4 regions of the Rhodococcus sp. PD04 genome follow, and region 3 is predicted to be linked to each of the others. Evidence: riboswitches for the same ligand, from Rfam matches in the RefSeq annotation. Region 3 holds a riboswitch; each other region holds the start of a gene.

Region 1 (4,967 bases), on a different replicon from region 3:
GCACAACGTCCGGAGCAACGTCGACTTTCCTGCACCGTTCGGCCCGACGAGGGCGGTGAGTTCGCCGCGTCGGGCCACTGCCGAGAGACCGGACGCCACCTCGGTGACCGTTCCGCGTCGCAGTGCCCGACGCCGGGTGTAACCGATCGTGAGGTCGTGCAGTTCCACACCCGGGGTCACAGTGCTACTCGGGATCACAGTGCTGCTCCCAGTGCTATTCGGGGTCACAGTGCTGCTCCCAGTGCTCCGCGTCGGCTGCGGATGAGAACGGCGATCACGACGGGAGCGCCGACGATGGCGGTGACGGCGTTGAGGGGGAACACCGTGTCGGTACCGGGCATCTGGCTCATGATCCCGCAGACGAGGGCGAGTACGGCTCCGAGCAACGCGACACCGGGAAGCAGTATGCGATGGTCCGAGGTGCCGAAGGCCATGCGGGCCAGATGCGGGACGATCAATCCGAGAAATCCGATCGGGCCGCAGAACGCGGTGGTGGCCCCGGCCAGGAGAGCGGCCGACACCACGGTGGTGAGGCGGACGACGCGAATATCGATGCCCATGGACCGGGCGTAGCCCTCACCGAGCAGCAGCGCATTGAGCGCGCGCACGGTGAGCAGTGCGACGGCGATCCCGCCGAGCACGACAGGGACGAGCAACTTCAGATCCGACCACGTCGTGGCCGTGAAGCTCCCGAGTCCCCACACCAGGAACTGCTGGCTGCGCTGCGGGTCCGAATACACCAGCAGTACCGAGACGACGGCTGTGGTCGCCGATCCGAGCATCACTCCGATGAGCAACAGGGTCACGGCCGACCGCACCCACCGCGACAGCAATACGATCAGCAGGAGAACCGCAGCCGCCCCCAGCGCCGCGGCGAGCACCACACCCGCACGCCCGAGACCCGCCAGGCCTGCGGTGAAGCCACTCGCTCCGCCGCCGCCGATCACCACGACGATCGCCACGCCGAGACTCGCGCCGGAACTGGCACCGAGGATGAACGGGTCCGCCAGAGCGTTCCGGAACAGCGTCTGCATCTGCAGACCCGCGATCCCCAGCGCCGCCCCGACCGCGATCGCGGTGATCGTTCGCGGTAGCCGCAGGTCACGAACCACCATGCTCCAGCGCGGATCCGATGCTTCCTGGCCGAACAGGACCCGGAGGGTCTCGCCGAGCGGCACCGTCACCGAACCCAGTGTCACCGACAGAATCGTTGCCGCCGCCAGTCCCACGATCAGCGCCGTGAACACGAGCGAGACCCGTCCGGTCCCCGGCGGCGAATCGGGCGCGGACTCGGTCGCGGCAGGGGACGCCCCGAGCACGGCGGTCATGCCGGTAGCTGCTGGTAGAACGTGAACTCGTGGTCGGGCAACAGGTCGGGATGCAGAATTGCCACGAGGTCCGAGAGGATCAGATCGGGTCGCAAAACGCCCCGCTCGTAGAAGTCGTTGCCCCCGTTGGGGCCGAGAGCCTTGTTCGCGTTCCATACCCGGCCGGTGCCGACAGCGGCCAGCGAGCGGTACCGTTCGTCGTCGGCGAGTGCGTCACCGATCGACGTCCAGTTGTTCACCACGAGCCAGGTCGGCGCATCGGATGCTTCGGCGACCACAGCCTCGAAGTCGAGGGGAAGCGAGCCGGCGGTGGTCACGTCCTGCCACGGCCACTGCGCACCGGCGTCGCTGAACAACCGGCCCATGAAGCTGCCGCCGGAGGACATGTACCACGTGCCCTGTGCCATCCCACCCAGCAGAACGGGAGCCGGTTCCACGTCGGAGGCTTTCGCCGCCACATCGAGATAACGGTTCCGGATATCGTCGTAGACCTGTGCCGCCTCTTTCTCCTTGCCGGTCAGCGCGGCCATCACCTTGATCCACTCTGCGCGTCCCAGCGGAGATGCCTCGAGCCACTCGGCATTGGCGACCACGCCGATTCCGGCCTCCCGCAGCTGGACGTAGGCGGGATCGTCGGAGCCGCCGGTCATGAGAACGTCGGGTGCAGCGAGCACCACGGCTTCGGTGTCGATGTTGCCGCCCGCGGCATACTCGGCGACGGCGCCCGATTCGATGCGTTCGATCACGGCCGGGTCGGAGACATAGGAGCCGTTCGAGACGCCGCTGAGGACGTCGAGCGCATCGAGTTCGGTCACCAGTGGCAGGTGGGTGGTCGAACCGGAATACAAGCTCGTGATCGGCACCTGAATCTGCTGGGCCGCGGCCAGCTCGCCCGACAGCTCCGGAGCAGGTGCACCGCACTTGACCAGCACGTACGACTCCGGCGGTGCCGCGGAGAACGGTTCGTTCACGGTGAGAACCTGGTAGCTCTTCTCGTAGGTGATCGAAAAGTTCTCGGCGTCGACGATCTCGGACTTGTCGGGGAAATAGTCGACCGAGGGGTCGAAGTCGGTGATACACCCGTCCGAGGCGTCGTTCTCGGTATCGGATGCGGTCGTCGAACACCCGGCGAGCAGAAGACTCGCCGAGGTCAGCGCGACCAGGAGCTTCGGGAAGGCTGCGCGTACACGCATGGCGATTACGCCCTCTCTCGGGGAAGTCCGCCCCGGGCAAGGAGGTACGGCGACGGGAGTATCTGGCTCCCGGAGATCGCTCTCCGGTCACAGTGGCGGGACCGCGCCGGAATCGCACCGGCTTCCTCTGGCGTCATCGTAATGACGGTGCCGAAATTAGCACACGCCGTGATACCAGTTCACGGTCGAGTGCGTACCCATCGCCGCTCCCGGGTGTCGAAAGCGGCGAGACCGAGACGCTCGAACTCGTCGAGCCACCCCCGCATCGGCCACCAGCCCCAACGTTGGTGGAACAGCGCGGCGTTGGTGAGGATGTCGTCGAGATGCTCGACCGGTGGGTTCGATACCGGGTGGTACTGGTGGAAGGCGTGGGCGCCGCCGACCCAGGCCATCGGCACTCCGGCACGCGCGGCCTTCTGCCCGAAATCGGTGTCCTCGCCGCCGTATCCGCTGTAGGCGGTGCAGAACCCGCCGATGCGGTCCCACACGAGCGACCGGGACGCGAACGACAGCGACCAGAACAATTCGTGCCTGTCGTCCAGCACGATCTCACCCGAGGAGGGGAACGGACGGGCCGGATGCGGATCGATCGAGTCGCCGAGCCGGTCGAGGTCGTAGCCGCCGGCACCCGGTTCGGACAGATAGGTGACCGGACCGCTGAGCAGCGCAGCCGGGTGCCGGCCGGCCGCCTCGACATATCGTTCGATCAGGTCGGGAGCGGGGATGCAGTCGACGTCGAGGAAGACGAGCAGATCCGACGACGCCGTCCGCGCACCCAGATTCCGCGCCTCTCCGACCGGCAGTTTCGAGGAGTCGACGTCCATCTCCACCACCCGCGCCGACGATCCCGCAGCAGCGACGACCTCTGCGACCTGCGGATCACCCATCGCGACGACGATGTGCTCGTCGGGTGTCCGGGTGCTGCGTGCGAGGCCGTCGAGTTGCCGTCGCAGATGCGTGCTGCGACTCGCGGCGACGGTGACGACCGAGACCGTCACGATCTCTCCGCCAGCTCGTCCAGGATCGCCGCCGCACGTGCCGCGGCACCGTCGACCTGCCAGCGTTTCCATTCGACGGGGCCGAGGCCGCGTGCTCGCTCGATCAGTTCGGGCCAGCGGTTCGGGTCGGGCCACCCGTCGAGACCCACCGTCAGTCCGGCCTTCTCCAGAGCCGTTGCGGTGGAACGCTGTTCGTCGAACGGACGGGGTTCGGCGATCACGACCGCAGGTCGCGCGGCGGCCGCGATGTCGGCGACGGTGTTCTGGCCCGCATGCCCGATCACGACGTCGGCGCCGGTGAGGACGGGCCACGGATCGTCGATCCACGGGCCGCCCGCGACACCGAGACCCTCCCACTCGTACTGGGGGAAGCGCGACGAGAACCGGTGCAGATCGTCGACGGTGATCGACGATCCGCCGCTGCCGCTCATGACGAGGACCCTCGGCTTCTCACCGGCTGTGCGGGTGGGAGACGGGCGTCCGTCGAAACGGCTGATCCCGCCGACGTACGAGGTGGCGTACGAGCGCAGCCAGTGCGGATCGTAGACGTCCTGCGACCACGGTGCGATGAGATGGTCGGCGACGCGGTAGGCCAGCGTGTGGGCGGTATCGGTGCGCTCGCCCGGCATCGCGAGCACCACGACGGGGATCCCGTACAAGCGGGCGAGGAGCGTCACCTCCACCGACACGTCCACCACCAGCAGGCTCGGGCGGGTCGCGGCGATCCACGACCCCAGTGCGTGCATGCGTTCGCGGAGACCGTCGTCGTGGGTGGGAACCCAGTGGAGGACGTCGTGGGCCGTCGGGTCCTGCGCGGTGTCGACGGCGAGGTCGTCGCGGGGGAGCAGCACGACGTCGTCGAAGGCGTCGGCGGCAGTGCCGAGCGGCGCCGACGACAATGCCGTCACCGGCGTCCGCAGATGCGCGCAGATGCTGCTCGCGCGGGTGCGGTGTCCGTGCCCGTGATGATGGATGTAGTAGCCGATCATGCCGCTCCCGCGAGTTCCCGATACAGCGAGACGTAGGCATCGACCATCGTGCGTTCCGAACAACGCTCCTCCGCGCGGGCTCGGGCGGAGGCACGGGACAGACGGACCGCGCGGGGTATCGCCGCGGCCAGGCCGTCGATGTCGTCCGGCGCGACCAGGCATCCGCTGCTCTCGTCGACGACCTCCGGGATGCCGCCGCGCGCGAAGGCCACCACGGGTGTCCCGCATGCGAGGGACTCGGCGACGACGAGACCGTACGGTTCGTCCCATTGCGGGGTGATGAGTGCTGCTGCCGAACGTCCCACCGCGGCAGCGAGATCCGGCTGGGAGAGATGACCGAGATAGATCACGTCGGGACCGAGGAACGGTTCGACGTGCTCCGCGAAGTACCTGCGGTTGCTGATCGGGCCCGCGATCCGCAGCCGGTAACCGGCCCGGCGCGCGGCCTCGATCGCGAGA
Region 2 (4,967 bases), on a different replicon from region 3:
GGTGTTCCCAGGCGCCGTCCGCACCGGCATCGCCGAGAACTCCGGTGCCGCCATCCCGGGTCGCAGCACCGACGCCTCCGTCAAGATCACCTCGTCCGCCGAGGCAGCCCGCAGGATCGCCGACGCGATCGAGAAGGGCACCTTCCGGGTGTGCATCGGCAAGGACGCGACGATGCTCGACCTGCTCGCCAGGCTCATGCCGCGTCGCAGCATAGAGTTCCTGGCGAAGAAGATGGGCTCGCTCGTCGAGCGCTGACCTACCGGCGACCGGTCCGCAGCGGATGCGGCCGGGGCGGGACGTCCGTCGGCGACCGGCTCAGCACGATCGGCAACCACTGCGAGGTCATCACGATCATCACCAGCCATTCGGCGATCAACGCCACGGTCGGGTGATGCGGAGCGTTCGTGATCATTCCCGCCTGTGACCAGTACGCCAACAGCCCGAAGAACGACGACAGCCCCGAGCCGAGCATCGCGAGCGACGCTAGCTTCCATCGTCGCAGCCACAACGCCAGCGTCGAGATCACCACCCCGAACACGAGGGTCAGGGCCGCGAAGATCCGCAGCGGCACCGCCACGGGTGCGGTGTCGCCGAACCAACTGCCGAAGACCGTCCACGACCACGCCGACGACGTCTGCGGAAGCACCATGCACACCGTCAGGACGACGACGCAGACCGCAAGAACCCGGCCGCGGCGGCCGGCGTCGAACTCCCCGGCGACCTTCTTCTCGATCCGGGCGAAGTCGTTCCGATAGGCCGACAGGTCCGCGCTCGTACCGTCCGCGCTCATGCCTCGACCTCTCCGTTCCGACACATGGGTGGCCATTATGCGCCGGACGCCGATGTGACCTCGCTCATGTCGTCCACCTGCAATTTTGCTCCGACACACCCGTCGGGGCCGGTGCCGGTGTGGCGCCGCGGTGCACCGGGTATCGCCCCTTACGAACCCGATCGAGGGAGGGCGAGAATGCCGGACCAGGACCAATACCGCATGCAGCACCCGGGCGAACAGCACCCGGTTCCACCGCTCGAGGAGCAACCGGAGATCGCCTACCCCGGCGCGACCGCCGATCTGCTCTCCGCCCCGGACCACGGTGAGGCGACCTACCAGGGGAGCGGACGACTCGAAGGTCGTCGCGCCCTGATCACCGGCGGTGATTCCGGTATCGGACGGGCGGTCGCGGTCGCCTTCGCGCGGGAGGGCGCGGACGTCGTCCTGGCCTATCTCGACGAGGAGGACGAGGACGGCAAGCGGACCGCCGAACTCGTCGAACAGGCGGGACGCCGCGCGGTGCGGATGCCCGGCGACATCCGGGAGGAGGAATTCTGCCGGCGATTGATCGACACGACGGTGTCCGAACTCGGCGGCATCGACATCCTCGTCAACAACGCCACCTACCAGCACCTCGAACCCGGCGGCATCGGCGACATCTCCACCGAGCAGTTCGACCGCGTGATGAAGACGAACCTCTACGCCCTGTTCTGGCTCTCGAAGTTCGCGGTCGCGGAGATGGCCCCGGGCTCGACGATCGTCAACACCACATCGATTCAGGCGGTCAGCCCCTCGCCCGGTCTGCTCGACTACGCGGCCACGAAGGCCGGCATCGTCGACTTCACGAAGGGCCTCGCCTCCGACGTGGCGAGCAAGGGTATCCGCGTCAATGCGGTTGCCCCCGGTCCGATCTGGACGCCGCTCATTCCCGCGACGATGCCGAAGGATGCGTACGAGCAGTTCGGTAAGGACACCCCGCTCGGTCGCCCCGGCCAGCCCGCGGAACTTGCACCGGCCTACGTCTTCCTCGCCTCCCAGGAGTCGAGTTACATCACCGGGGAGACCATCGCCGTCACCGGCGGGGTCCCGTTCACCTGAGGATCAGAGCGCGAAATGGTCATCGGAGCGCGTAACAACGCGTACCGATGACCATTTCGCGCTCCGGAGTTCACGAGGACTGCATGTCGAGCAGCTCCGACACCGTCACGAAACGGTAGCCCTCGGCGCGCATGCGACGACGAGGGTTCTTCGGCCGGATGCCATTCGGACATGGTGCCTCATCCGGTGTCGATGGGTGGCGGACGCCCGGTTGCGCGGTTCCGGGACCGACGCCGGGTCTTGTACTGTTCGTAGCGACGTAGGGAACAACGGTGCGAATCCGTGGCTGTCCCGCAACTGTCACCGAGGAGTGATCCCCCAACAGCATGGTCACGGCCCATACGGGTTGGAAGGCCGGGGGCGAGCGTCGATCCGGGAGCCAGGACACCTGCGTCGCCGAAGCAGGACCCACGAGGATGGACATGAACACTTCGATATTCACCGCCCGTACGAGGCGGTATTCGGTGGTGCGCGTCGGCGTCGCATTGATGGCGGCGGCGCTGACCGTGTCGGGATGCTCGTCGAACGACGAACAATCGACTCCGCCCGAGCCGGACACAGCCGCGACGGCGTACCCGCTCACCATCGAGAACTGCGGCAGGACGCTCACCGTCGACGCGCCACCACAGCGGGCGGTGTCCCTGAATCAGGGATCCACCGAGATCCTGCTGTCGCTCGGTCTCGCCGACCGCATGGTCGGCACCGCGACCTGGACCGATCCCGTTCGGGAGAACCTCGCCGACGAGAACGCGAAGGTTCCGCGTCTGGCCGACAACAAGCCGTCCTTCGAGGTCGTGCTCGACACGGAACCGGATTTCGTCTCGGCGTCCTTCGGCGGCACACTCGGCGCCGGTGGGGTCGCCGAACCTTCACAGTTCGAACAACTCGGGGTGCCTGCCTACCTCTCGCCCACCGATTGCGACGGCAAGGACGACAACAGCGTCAACGCCGACGGCAACCGCACCGAACCGCTGACCATGGGCGCGGTGTACAAGGAGATCCGAGACCTCGCCGCGATCTTCGACGTGCGTGAGCGCGGTGAGGAGTTCGTCGCCGAACTCGAACAGCGATACGAGAACGTGTCGGGGCAGGTGAACGCGGCCGGCGTGTCGCTCGCCTACTGGTTCGCCGACATCGAGACGCCCTATGTGGCGGGTTGCTGCGGGTCGTCGGGAATCATCACCGATTCGGTTGGAGCGAAGAACGTCTTCGACGACACCACCAACGAGTGGCCCCAGGTGAGCTGGGAATCGATTCTCGACCGCAACCCGACCGCACTCGTGCTGGCCGACCTGAGTCGCCGGAGCGTCACCGGGGACGCTCTGGACAGCAAGATCGAGTTCCTGGAATCGAATCCGGTCACCCAGCGCCTGAGCGCGGTGCAGAACCGGCGGTACATCGTGGTCAACGGCGCCGACCTGAATCCGTCCATCCGCACGGTCGACGGCATCGAGAAGGTCGCCGACGCCCTGCGCGAGTGGAATCTCGACAGCTGATGGTGACGTCCACTGCCCGGCGACCCTCGAAGGGGCGCCGGGCTCCGGTGGCCGGTGTCGTGGTGGTCGCGGGGCTGATCGTTCTCGCACTGTCGATCGCCGTGACCGTCACGATCGGCCCGGCGGAGTTGTCCGTCGTCGACGTGTACGCGGTGATCTTCGACCGTCTCGGCTTGGCCGACAGTTCCGTCACCGCGATTCGGGAAGGGATCGTGTGGGAACTGCGTCTCCCGCGCACCTTGCTCGCGGCGGTGTGCGGTGCCGGACTTGCGGTGTGTGGCGTGATCATGCAGTCGTTGTTACGTAATCCGCTGGCGGATCCCTTCGTGCTCGGCATCTCCTCGGGCGCCTCGACCGGCGCGGTGATGATCGCAGTGCTGGGCATCGGCGGGGGTGCCGTGTCGTTGTCGGGCGGAGCGTTTCTCGGGGCACTCGTCTCCTTCGCACTCGTGCTGCTGCTGGCGACCGGGGCAGGGGGCGGGACCTCCCGTGTGGTGCTGGCCGGAGTGGCAGGAACACAACTGTTCTCGGCGCTGACATCGTTCATCGTCATCTCCTCCGCCGACGCGGAACGCACTCGGGGAGTGCTGTTCTGGCTACTCGGTTCCCTGAGCGGAGCAACCTGGACCGACGTCGCGCTCTGCGGAGCGGTCTGCGCCGCCGGAATCGTGGTGTGCCTGGTGAAGGCGTCGTCGCTGGACGCCTTCACATTCGGTTCGTCGACCGCCGCGACCCTCGGGATCGCGGTCGGACGTACCCGTCTGCTGTTCCTCATGGTGACGGCGTTGATCACCGCCGTCCTGGTCAGTGCAGCAGGGGCGATCGGGTTCGTCGGGCTGGTGCTGCCCCATGCGGCCCGTTTCCTGGTCGGTCCATGCCACAGCCGCCTGGTCCCGGTCACCGCCGTCGTCGGGGCGGTCTTCATGGTGTGGGTCGATGCGGTCGCCCGCACCGTCTTCGCGCCGCAAGAGGTTCCCGTCGGTGTGGTGACCGCACTGATCGGCGTGCCGGCCTTCGCGCTGATCCTCTTCCGTACGAGGAGTACTCCGTGACACTGTCCGCAAAGTCGCTGCGGTGGAGCCGCGGCGGACATCTCGTCGTCGACGACGTGACGATCGCTCCCGTGCCCGGGGAGACGATCGGACTTCTCGGACCGAACGGGTCGGGCAAGTCGTCGTTGCTCCGCCTGCTGGCCGGAGTCGATCGTCCGGACTCGGGTGCGGTGACGCTCGATGGCACCGATATCCACAGCCTCGGCCGTCGAACACTGGCTTGCCGCGTCGCGATGGTCGGGCAGCACGCCCACACCGAGGTCGACATCCGGGTACGGGATGTCGTGCGGCTGGGAAGAATTCCGCACGCCGACGTTCTCGGCCGTGACGACGGCGGGGACGCCGCCATCGCACATGCGCTCGAGGTGACCGGAATGACCGAACACGCCGACCGGTTGTGGCGAGCGATGTCGGGTGGTGAACGTCAGCGCGCACAGATCGCCCGAGCTCTGGCGCAGGAACCCGAAGAACTGTTGCTCGACGAACCGACCAACCACCTCGACATCCAACACCAGCTCGACATCCTCGAACGGGTCGTAGCGTTGCCG
Region 3 (4,967 bases):
GTGTTGGGGGCGTTCACCCGCGTGATGCTGGTGCTCGTTTCTGTCCCGCCGGTGCGGACCGTGGTGTGGTCGGCGACCCCGGTCTATCGGGCGACGCTGTCGTTGTGGTTGTTGGCCGGCGCCGCCGCCGGTACCCGCGGACCGCCGACCGCGGCGTAGCCGACCTTCCCTCCCTGATCCGCCTGCTGCGCCGTCCCCGGCGCGGGAGAGCACGCGATCGCCGAGGGGTGGGTCCGACTTTCTTCTTCCGCCGCCCCGCCTCCGCCCCCTGATAGGTGCCGGGTGTAGGGCGTGCGTGCCCTCAGCGGCATCGACCGGATTCGATCTGCCAAGTCCCCTCGATGCCCGCTATTCCTGACGGTCACCTCGCCGACCGCATCTCCAGCGGTGCCCGTGCTTCTGCGCGGACACCGCCGAGAAACGCGCACACGGTGAGCACCTCACGACAGCCGAATCGAGACACACTCATGTCCGTTCCCGAACTCGACCGCGGCACCATCGCCGCGGACAATTCTGCCGCCGAGCCCGCCCGGCCTGCGGCGCAGGATTCTTCACCGCCGCGCAGCATGCGGCCGCTGATCATGCGGCTGCACTTCTACGCCGGGATCCTGGTGGCTCCGTTCTTGCTGATCGCGACGATCAGCGGGGGCCTCTACGCGATCGCCCCGACCCTCGAACAGGTGCTCTACCGCGACCTGCTGCACGTCGATTCCACCGGTCCGGCACTGCCGCTCGCCGAGCAGGTTCGCGCCGCACAGCAACTACGCCCGGACCTGACCGTCTCGGCGGTACGCCCGGCATCCGAGGTCGGTGAGACCACCCGGGTGCTGTTCACCGATCCGTCCCTCGGTGAATCCGAACGCACTGCCGTGTTCATCGATCCCGCGACCGCCTCGTCGACCGGGGAGTCGGTGGTCTACGGCAGTAGCAGCGCGCTGCCGGTACGCACCTGGATTTCCCAGCTGCACCGGCACCTGCATCTGGGTGAGCCCGGCCGGATCTACAGCGAACTGGCCGCCTCGTGGTTGTGGGTCATCGCTCTGGGCGGGGTGTACCTGTGGGTGCAGCGCTACCGCACCCAGCGCACCCGCACCCGGCAGTCGGCGCGACTGTGGACCTTCGACCGCACAGCCCGGGGCCGCAACCGCACCCTCGGCTGGCACGGCACCACCGGCATGTGGATCGCGGTCGGCTTGATCTTCCTGTCGGCCACCGGGTTGACCTGGTCCACATATGCCGGGGCGAATGTGGGCGAGTTGCGTACCGCGTTGAGCTGGACCACCCCGACGCTCGATACCACCCTCGGCGTCTCGGACACCGCGCCTGCAGCCGGTGGACACGACGGCCACGACGGCCATACTGCCGCTGTTGCCGATGCGGGCGCACTCGGTCGCAACGTCGGCGCTCTGGACCGCGTCCTTGCCGCCGCTGCCGAGCATCGGGTCACCGAACACGTCGAGATGAGCATCCCGGCCGACGGTCACACCGCCGTCACCGTCACCGAAACCCGCCAGCCCTGGCAGTTCGTCACCGACGCGGTCGCGATCGACCCGGCCACCGGGGCGGTGACCGCCACCAACACGTTCGCGGACTGGCCGCTGGCCGCCAAACTCACCACCTGGGGCATCGCCTTGCACATGGGCATCTTGTTCGGGCTGTTCAACCAGCTGGTGTTGCTCGCTCTCGCGGTCGCGTTGGGCACGCTGATCGTGCGCGGCTACCAGCTGTGGTGGCAGCGTCGCCCCACACGCGGATCGCGCCGGGTGGCGCGCCCACCGCTGCGTGGGACGTGGCGACGCCTGCACCCGGTCACCGTCGTCGCGGTGGTCGCTGCTGCGGTGACCGTCGGGTGGTTCGCTCCGCTGCTGGGCCTGAGCCTGCTCGCATTCCTGCTCGTCGACGTCGCGGTCGGTCTCCTGCGGCGCCGGCGTTCGCCCGAGCACTCCCCCGAGGCGACCTCCGCGACCGGCTGAGTCTCGCTGTCTCCGGCTCGGCGGCTCGGACCCTTCCACCGGGTATGGGCCGACCGGGCAGTCCTCACACTCTCGAATTCGTAGGCAGAGGAACGCATTCCGGGCTTGGTAGAGCGTCGTCGCGCCCACGCATGCCGAGGAAAGAGGCGATCCTTGTATAGTCGGCGCTGCGATCGGTTCGCCGCATGTCGTCGTGAGGAGCCCCGAAGACCTCGTGTGCGCGCCGAAGCACCCGATGCCGACAGGTATCGGGTGTGAGAGGGAACCCGGTGGGAATCCGGGACTGTCCCGCAGCGGTATGCAGGAACGACCGCCGTCACCGAGCACTGGACCAGCAGGGTCCGGGAAGCGACGGCCACTAGGTCCGTCCCCGACGCAGTCGGGAATGGGTGCCTGCAAGTCCGAAGACCTGCCGATCGTGTCGGGCACGCCGTGCCCGACGGTATGCCGCCTCGTGGAATGGGCGCGCGCCGATCGGCAACACCTTCGACCACGGGTCGAGAACACGGGGCTCGTATCGGGATGCGCGTTCGTCGGGCGGTAGACCACCCAGCGACGAACACCGGAGAAAACCTGATGTCTGCTCCGACAGCATCCCCGTTCACTGCCACCGTACTCGGCTCCGCACGCATCGGACCGAACCGCGAATTGAAGAAGGCCACCGAAGCCTACTGGGCCGGGCGCCTCGACCGCGCGGGTCTGGAATCGGTTGCCGCGCACCTGCGCGCCGACACGTGGTCACGTCAGCACACGGCCGGGCTGGACTCGATCCCGGTCGGAACGTTCTCGTTCTACGACCACGTCCTCGACACAGCAGTCATGCTCGGGGCGTTGCCTGCCCGGGTCGCGGGTAACCCCGACGACCTCGACCGTTACTTCGCCGCCGCTCGCGGCACCGACGAGGTCGCCCCGCTCGAGATGACCAAGTGGTTCGACACCAACTACCACTACCTCGTCCCTGAGATCGGACCCGACACCGTCTTCGAACTCGACGCCACAAAGATTCTGGGTGAGATCGCGCAGGCACGCGAGCTCGGTGTGCCCGCTCGCCCCGTGGTCCTGGGTCCACTGACGTTCCTGCTGCTGTCGAAGCCCGTCGACGGGCAAGGACCGTTGCTCGACCGTGTCGACGAGCTCGTTTCCCTCTATCGGGACCTGTTGGCGCAGCTCGCCGACACCGGGGTCGACTGGGTACAGCTCGACGAACCGGTGTTGGTCCGCGATCTCGACGCACCTGCCCTCGATGCGATCGGACGGGTGTACAACGCGCTGTCTCAGTCACAGAAGCGGCCGGCGATCCTCGTCGCGTCGTACTTCGGCAGCCTCGGGCCGGCGCTCGAGCGGCTCGCACACACCGGAGTCGAAGGCCTCGCCGTCGACCTGGTAGCCGGTACCACCACCGGAATCGCAGGTCTGCCCGAGCTCGCCGACAAGCTCATCGTCGCCGGTGTCGTCGACGGCCGCAACGTCTGGCGCACCGACCTCGAACAGGCATTGGCGACGCTGGCCACACTGCTCGGTTCCGCAGCCGACGTGGCGGTGTCGTCGTCGTGCTCACTACTGCACGTGCCGTACACGATCGATGCAGAACCGGATCTCGACGAGTCGCTGCGCACGTGGTTGGCCTTCGGCGACGAGAAGGTCTCGGAGATAGTCACTCTCGCTACCGCTCTGCGTACGGGGCGCGACGCCGTCACCGACGAACTCGCCGCTGCCCGTACCGCCGCGCAGGTACGAGCGTCGGATCCGCGTCTACGCAACGATCGGGTGCGCGGTGTCCTCGCCTCGATCTCCACCGATCGCACCCGCACCCCCGCCGATCGACGGCGCGAGATCCAGCGTCGCCATCTCGATCTACCACTGCTGCCGACGACCACGATCGGCTCGTACCCGCAGACGACCCGCATCCGGGTGGCCCGTGCCGCGCTGCGCAAAGGCGAGATCGACCACGGCGAGTACGTGCGGCAGATGCGCGACGAGATCGCCGAAGTGGTTGCGCTGCAGGAGGAAATGGGACTCGATGTCCTGGTGCACGGCGAACCCGAGCGCAACGACATGGTGCAGTACTTCGCCGAGCAGCTCGACGGATTCTTCGCCACTGCCAACGGCTGGGTGCAGTCCTACGGCACGCGCTGTGTGCGGCCGCCGATCCTCTACGGCGACGTCGCCCGCCGCGGCCCGATGACCGTCGACTGGATCACCTACGCCCAGTCCCTCACCGACAAGCCGGTCAAGGGCATGCTCACCGGCCCGGTGACGATCCTCGCGTGGTCGTTCGTCCGCGACGATCAGCCGCTCGCCGACACCGCCGACCAGATCGCCCTCGCGATCCGCGACGAGACGGTGGACCTGCAGGCCGCCGGGGTGCGCATCATCCAGGTCGATGAGCCTGCACTTCGTGAACTCCTGCCGCTGCGCTCGTCGGAACAGCCCGAGTATCTGAAGTGGGCGGTCGGTGCGTTCCGGTTGGCGACGTCCGGTGTCGCCGACTCCACGCAGATCCACACCCACCTGTGCTATTCGGAGTTCGGAGAGGTGATCGAGGCGATCGCCGAACTCGACGCCGATGTCACGTCCATCGAAGCGGCCCGCTCGCACATGGAGGTCCTCGGCGATCTCGACGCCGCGGGCTTCGAACTCGGCGTGGGGCCCGGCGTGTACGACATCCATTCGCCGCGGGTGCCGAGCGAGGACGAGATCACCGCATTGCTGCGCAAGGCTCTGCAGGCAGTGCCCGCCGAGCGACTGTGGGTCAACCCGGACTGCGGGCTCAAGACCCGCGGTACGACGGAGGTCACGGCCTCACTGGCAAATCTCGTCACCGCTGCCGCCACCGTGCGTGCCGAGCTGAACCGATAACTACCGCACTACGAAGAAGGTCGTCGACAATGTCCACCCATATTCGCACTACCCATGCGGGAAGTCTCCCGCGCACCACGGCCCTCGTCGAAGCCAACCGAGCACGACGAGAAGCGGCAGACGGCTTCCGCCTCG
Region 4 (4,967 bases), on a different replicon from region 3:
CACCTCGTCCGAATGTCGCTGCGATCCGGCCTTGTTCAGGATCACGCCGGCGATCCGCGTGCCGCGGTCGTAGGACGCCATGCCGTGCACGATCGCCGCGATCGACCGGGAGGCGTGCGAGACGTCGACGACGAGGATCACCGGTGCGGACAGCAGGGCCGCGGTGTGGGCGGTGGACGCGTACCCGTCGGTGCCGATCATCCCGTCGTACAACCCCATGACCCCTTCGATCACAGCGATATCCGCACCGGCGGCGCCGTGCAGGAACAGGGGAGCGACGAGGTCCTCGCCGACGAGATGCGGGTCGAGGTTGCGGCCGGGTCGGTCGGTGGCGAGCGAGTGGTAGCCGGGATCGATGTAGTCGGGACCGATCTTGTGGCCCGACACGATGTGGCCGGCGCGGCGCAGTGCCGCCATGAGACCCGTGGCGACGGTGGTCTTCCCGTGCCCGGATCCCGGTGCGGCGACGACTACACGTGGAACTCTCACCACTCGATCCCTCGCTGGCCCTTCTGTCCCGCATCCATCGGATGCTTGACCTTCGTCATCTCCGTCACCAGGTCGGCGACCTCGACGAGTTTCGGGTGCGCCCGCCGCCCCGTGATCATGACGTGCTGGCGTCCCGGCCGTGAGGTCAGCGTATCGACGACCTCGTCGATGTCGACCCAGCCCCAGGCGATCGGATAGGTGAACTCGTCCAGCACGTACAGGCCGTGCTGCTCCGCGGCGAGGCGTCTCTGGATCTCGCGCCACCCGGCGAGGGCATCGGCGGCGTGGTCCTCCTCGGTGCCGTCCTTACGCGACCACGACCAGCCGGAACCCATCTTGTGCCACTCGATCGGCCCACCGGTGCCGCGCTCGTCGTGCAGATCGGCCAGGGTCTCGAAAGCGGTCTGCTCGCCGAGTCGCCACTTGGCGGACTTGACGAACTGGAAGACGGCGACCGACCAACCCTGGTTCCAGCCCCGCAGCGCGAGACCGAAAGCGGCCGTGGACTTTCCTTTTCCGTCGCCGGTGTTGACCATCAGCAGCGGCCGGTTGCGGCGCTGGCGAGTCGTGAGACCGTCGTCGGGTACGACGGTGGGTTGTCCCTTCGGCATCAGGCGGCCCTCTCCCGAACGATTCCGGTCAGTGCGTCGGCATCGACCTCGCCGACGGGCACGTATTCGGCGCCGAGGTGTTCGGCCAAACGGGCTGCCAGACCCATCCGGAACCGGCCCGTCTCGGAATCCACTACCACGGAGGAGATCCCGTGTGCGGCAATGGCGTCTGCGGCGTCGAGCGAGCGCTGCACAGCGTTCGGTCCGGCGGTGGCGCGACCGTCGGTGACCACGACGAGCAGGGCGCGTCGACGTGGATCCCGCAGCGAATGGCGCCGTATGGTGGCGGCCGCTTCGATCAGGCCCTCGGCCAGTGGGGTCCGCCCACCGGCGGGGAGTTCTCGTAGTCGTGCGGCGGCCACGTCCACCGAATTCGTCGGCGGGAGTGCGAGGGTCGCGCCGGTTCCCCGGAAGGTCACGAGGCCGACGGTGTCGCGACGGCGGTAGGCGTCGAGCAGCAACGACAGGACAGCGGTCTTGACCTGCACCATCCGGTTGCGTGCGGCCATCGACCCGGATGCGTCGACGCAGAGCAGGACGAGATTGGTCTCACGACCTTCGATGATCTTGCGGCGCACCTGCCGATCCCGATCGGCGAAGGCGGTCGCGCGGATCGTGGCGGGGAGGTGGACGGGACCGGAATCGCCTCGGCGACTGCCTACGGTGCGGCCGATCGTGGTGACCGCCCGCGACCGGCGACCGGCCGCTCCGCGCCCGACCCGATCGACGGAGAACACTGTGGCGCGAAACGGATCCGATGCTGATGCCAGGCCGGTGGACGACCGATCACCCGAGCCGGAGGACGTTTCCGCCGCCGAGTCGTCGGGTGCGCTCTCGCCACCACCGGGATCGTCGTCGGGGCCGGGATCGGGATCGTCTCCGCCGAGCAGTTCGTCGAGCAGATCGTCGCTGCTGGTGGGGGCGTCGAAGGGGTTGCGGCGCCGACGGTGCGGCAGGGCGAGTCGGGCCGCTGCCGCAATGTCCTCACGTGTCACCTCGCGGCGGTCGTGCCAGGCCGCGTGTGCGATCGCCGTGCGGGCGGTGACCAGATCGGCGCGCATGCCGTCCACGTCGAAGGCCGCGCACACCTCGGCGATCGAGACCAGCGCGTCGTCGCTCAGCACGACCTGTGCGGCGAGTTCACGGGCGGAGACGACGCGGCGCGACCACTCGGCATCGCGCTCCGCCCACCGCGCGGTGAATCCGGCCGGGTCGGCGTCGAAGGCCATACGCCGCCGCACGATCTCGGCGCGCACGTGCGGGTCGCGCGGCGCGGCCACGTCCACCGCGAGTCCGAAGCGGTCGAGCAACTGCGGGCGAAGCTCACCCTCCTCGGGATTCATCGTCCCGACCAGCACGAATCGGGAGGCGTGCTCGACGGAGACCCCGTCACGTTCGACGGTCGAGCGACCCATCGCCGCGGCGTCGAGCAGCAGGTCGACCAGGTGGTCGTGCAGGAGATTGACCTCGTCGACGTACAGCACACCGCGGTGGGCCAGAGCCAGAAGACCGGGCTCGTATTCGGCCGTGCGGTCGGCCAGCGCCTTGCCGAGATGCAACGCTCCCGTGACGCGATCCTCCGCCGCGCCGACGGGCAGTTCCACCAGCCGAACCGGCCGGACATGCGAGACCGTATCGGCCGGATGAGGACCGTCCGGACAGGACGGATCGGGAGCGTCCGGATCGCACGAGAACCGGCACTCGTCCACGACGGTGACCGGCGGCAACAGTGCGGCGTGGGCACGCACCGTCGTCGATTTCGCGGTGCCCTTCTCTCCACGCACCAGCACACCGCCGATCGACGGCGACACCGCACACAGGGTCAGGGCCAGCGCGAGGTCGTCGGAACCGACCACCGCGCCGAACGGATACACATGCACTTCGACCTCCACAGGCTCCCGCTGGGATGTTCTTCGCGGCAAGCTGTTCGAAGGCCGGTATTCGGACTTCCCGGTCGGACGCCGTGCGATCGCCTTCCCGGACCGGACGGTCCAGTGGCTGCGCGGATGCGCATGATCGACGACTCCCGGGTCACCGCAGCGGGCCTGTGCCGGATTCTCACCGGCTTCCCGATTATCCCCGTGAGGGGCACCTTCGATTGCCTTGCCGCGGCCGAGTGTAGCCGCCGTGCCTGGGCTATGGTTCACCGCCATGGGACCGATGCGACAGACGACAGGCATCACCGTTGTCGGAATCGGGGCGGACGGATGGTCCGGTGTGCCGTCCACCGTCCGGGAGCGGATTCTCGCAGCCGAGGTCCTGCTCGGCGGCCGGCGCCACCTCGATCTGGTTCCTGCCTGCGGAGCGGTGCGCGAGGAGTGGCCGTCGCCGCTCCTGTCCGGGCTCGACGACCTCCTCGACCGGCACGCCGGCAAGGACGTCGTCGCGCTCGCGTCCGGTGATCCGCTGGTCTCCGGAATCGGCACCACACTGATCCGGCGCCTCGGAGGCGACGCCGTGGAGGTGATCCCGGCGGTCTCGTCGGTGGCACTGGCCCGCGCACGCATGGGTTGGTCCGCGGAGGAGTGCGAGACGGTGACCGTCGTGGGGCGCGAGATCGACGCTCTGCGCCGAGTTCTGACGCGCGGACGCAAACTCGTCGTCCTCGTCGACGGTGCACGTGTCGCGGATGTTGCGACGCTCCTGAAGGCCGCCGGTTTCGGGAACTCACGGGTCGCGGTGTTGTCGCATCTCGGTGCGGCGGACGAGTCCCGGATCGATGCGAAGGCGGCCCATCTGACCGATACGGGCGTCCGGTCCTTGAGTCTGCTGTGCATCGAGGTCGACGGACCTGCCGGGTTGTCGGTGCTGCCCGGTCTCGACGACTCCCTGTTCGAACACGACGGACAACTCAGCAAGCGAACAGTACGTCTCGCGGCCGTGTGCGCGCTCGCACCGCGACCGGGGGAGTTGCTGTGGGACGTCGGTGCGGGTGCCGGGTCCGTCGGAATCGAATGGGCGCGCGCGGATCCCCGTTGCCGCACGTTCGCGATCGAGAAGGACGAACGGCGTGCCGGTGCGATCGAACGCAACGCTGCCGCGTTGGGTGTGCCGTCGACCGTGCATGTCGTTCGAGGCGCAGCCCCCGAGGCGCTCTCCGGTCTCGGGACACCCCACGCGATCTTCGTCGGTGGGGGAGGAAGTCGTGACAGTGTGCTCGACACCTGTTGGGAAGCATTGCTTCCCGGCGGTAGGCTGGTCGCGCATGCGGTGACCCTGGAGACCGAGTCCGTCCTCGTGCAGTGGTGGAAGACGCACGGTGGTGAACTCACGCGTCTGTCCGTCGAACACGCAGATCCCATCGGAACGTTCACCGGCTGGCGTGCACAGCGACCGATCGTGCAATGGAGCGCAGTGAAAGGCGAACGATGACCGTCCATTTCGTCGGATCCGGACCCGGAGCGGCCGACCTGCTCACCCTGCGAGCGGTGAACCTGCTCCGCGAGGTCCCGGTGGTGCTGTATGCCGGTACCTATCTCGATGCCGAGACCCTCTCGCACTGTCGTGACGACGCCGAACTGATCGACACGCAGCACCTGGACATCGACGAGATCACCGCGCATCTCGTCGACGCACACCGGCGCGGCCTCGATGCGGTGCGGCTGTGCTCCGGCGACCCGTCGCTGTACTCCGCGCTCACCGAACAGACGCGACGACTCGACGCCGCGGGCGTGCCCTGGGACGTCACACCCGGTGTGCCCGCCTACGCCGCGGCGGCCGCGGCACTGGGTACCGAGCTGACCGTCCCCGAACTCGTGCAGACGGTCGTGCTCACCCGCACCCAGGCCCGATCGACGGCGATGCCCGACACCGAGGCGCTGGCGCGGGTCGCGGGGATCCGGGCGAGTCTCGTCCTGCACCTGGCGA

What was found. A riboswitch is a leader RNA that binds a small molecule or an ion and turns the genes downstream of it on or off. The one in region 3 is predicted to bind cobalamin.
Region 1: another riboswitch for cobalamin. It lies ahead of U9J23_RS19095 (ABC transporter substrate-binding protein); the one in region 3 lies ahead of metE (5-methyltetrahydropteroyltriglutamate--homocysteine S-methyltransferase).
Region 2: another riboswitch for cobalamin. It lies ahead of U9J23_RS19130 (ABC transporter substrate-binding protein); the one in region 3 lies ahead of metE (5-methyltetrahydropteroyltriglutamate--homocysteine S-methyltransferase).
Region 4: another riboswitch for cobalamin. It lies ahead of U9J23_RS19205 (VWA domain-containing protein); the one in region 3 lies ahead of metE (5-methyltetrahydropteroyltriglutamate--homocysteine S-methyltransferase).

What each region holds. Positions count from the first base shown of each region.
Region 1 covers NZ_CP142143.1:4,164,146-4,169,112, reverse strand. The annotation lists gene U9J23_RS19105 (ABC transporter ATP-binding protein) at 1-180, opposite strand, end outside; gene U9J23_RS19100 (FecCD family ABC transporter permease) at 225-1,328, opposite strand; gene U9J23_RS19095 (ABC transporter substrate-binding protein) at 1,325-2,521, opposite strand; cobalamin riboswitch at 2,562-2,682, opposite strand; gene U9J23_RS19090 (glycosyltransferase family 2 protein) at 2,701-3,519, opposite strand; gene U9J23_RS19085 (glycosyltransferase) at 3,516-4,508, opposite strand; gene U9J23_RS19080 (glycosyltransferase family 4 protein) at 4,505-4,967, opposite strand, start outside.
Region 2 covers NZ_CP142143.1:4,171,201-4,176,167, reverse strand. The annotation lists gene U9J23_RS19145 (SDR family NAD(P)-dependent oxidoreductase) at 1-256, shown strand, start outside; gene U9J23_RS19140 (Rv2732c family membrane protein) at 258-791, opposite strand; gene U9J23_RS19135 (SDR family oxidoreductase) at 969-1,871, shown strand; cobalamin riboswitch at 2,100-2,281, shown strand; gene U9J23_RS19130 (ABC transporter substrate-binding protein) at 2,360-3,367, shown strand; gene U9J23_RS19125 (FecCD family ABC transporter permease) at 3,367-4,419, shown strand; gene U9J23_RS19120 (ABC transporter ATP-binding protein) at 4,416-4,967, shown strand, end outside.
Region 3 covers NZ_CP142144.1:414,709-419,675, reverse strand. The annotation lists gene U9J23_RS26180 (hypothetical protein) at 1-159, shown strand, start outside; gene U9J23_RS26175 (PepSY-associated TM helix domain-containing protein) at 468-1,973, shown strand; cobalamin riboswitch at 2,202-2,386, shown strand; gene metE (5-methyltetrahydropteroyltriglutamate--homocysteine S-methyltransferase) at 2,550-4,832, shown strand; gene U9J23_RS26165 (cobalamin-independent methionine synthase II family protein) at 4,862-4,967, shown strand, end outside.
Region 4 covers NZ_CP142143.1:4,188,078-4,193,044, reverse strand. The annotation lists gene U9J23_RS19215 (cobyrinate a,c-diamide synthase) at 1-489, opposite strand, end outside; gene cobO (cob(I)yrinic acid a,c-diamide adenosyltransferase) at 486-1,100, opposite strand; gene U9J23_RS19205 (VWA domain-containing protein) at 1,100-2,992, opposite strand; cobalamin riboswitch at 3,016-3,211, opposite strand; gene cbiE (precorrin-6y C5,15-methyltransferase (decarboxylating) subunit CbiE) at 3,252-4,472, shown strand; gene U9J23_RS19195 (cobalt-precorrin-4/precorrin-4 C(11)-methyltransferase) at 4,469-4,967, shown strand, end outside.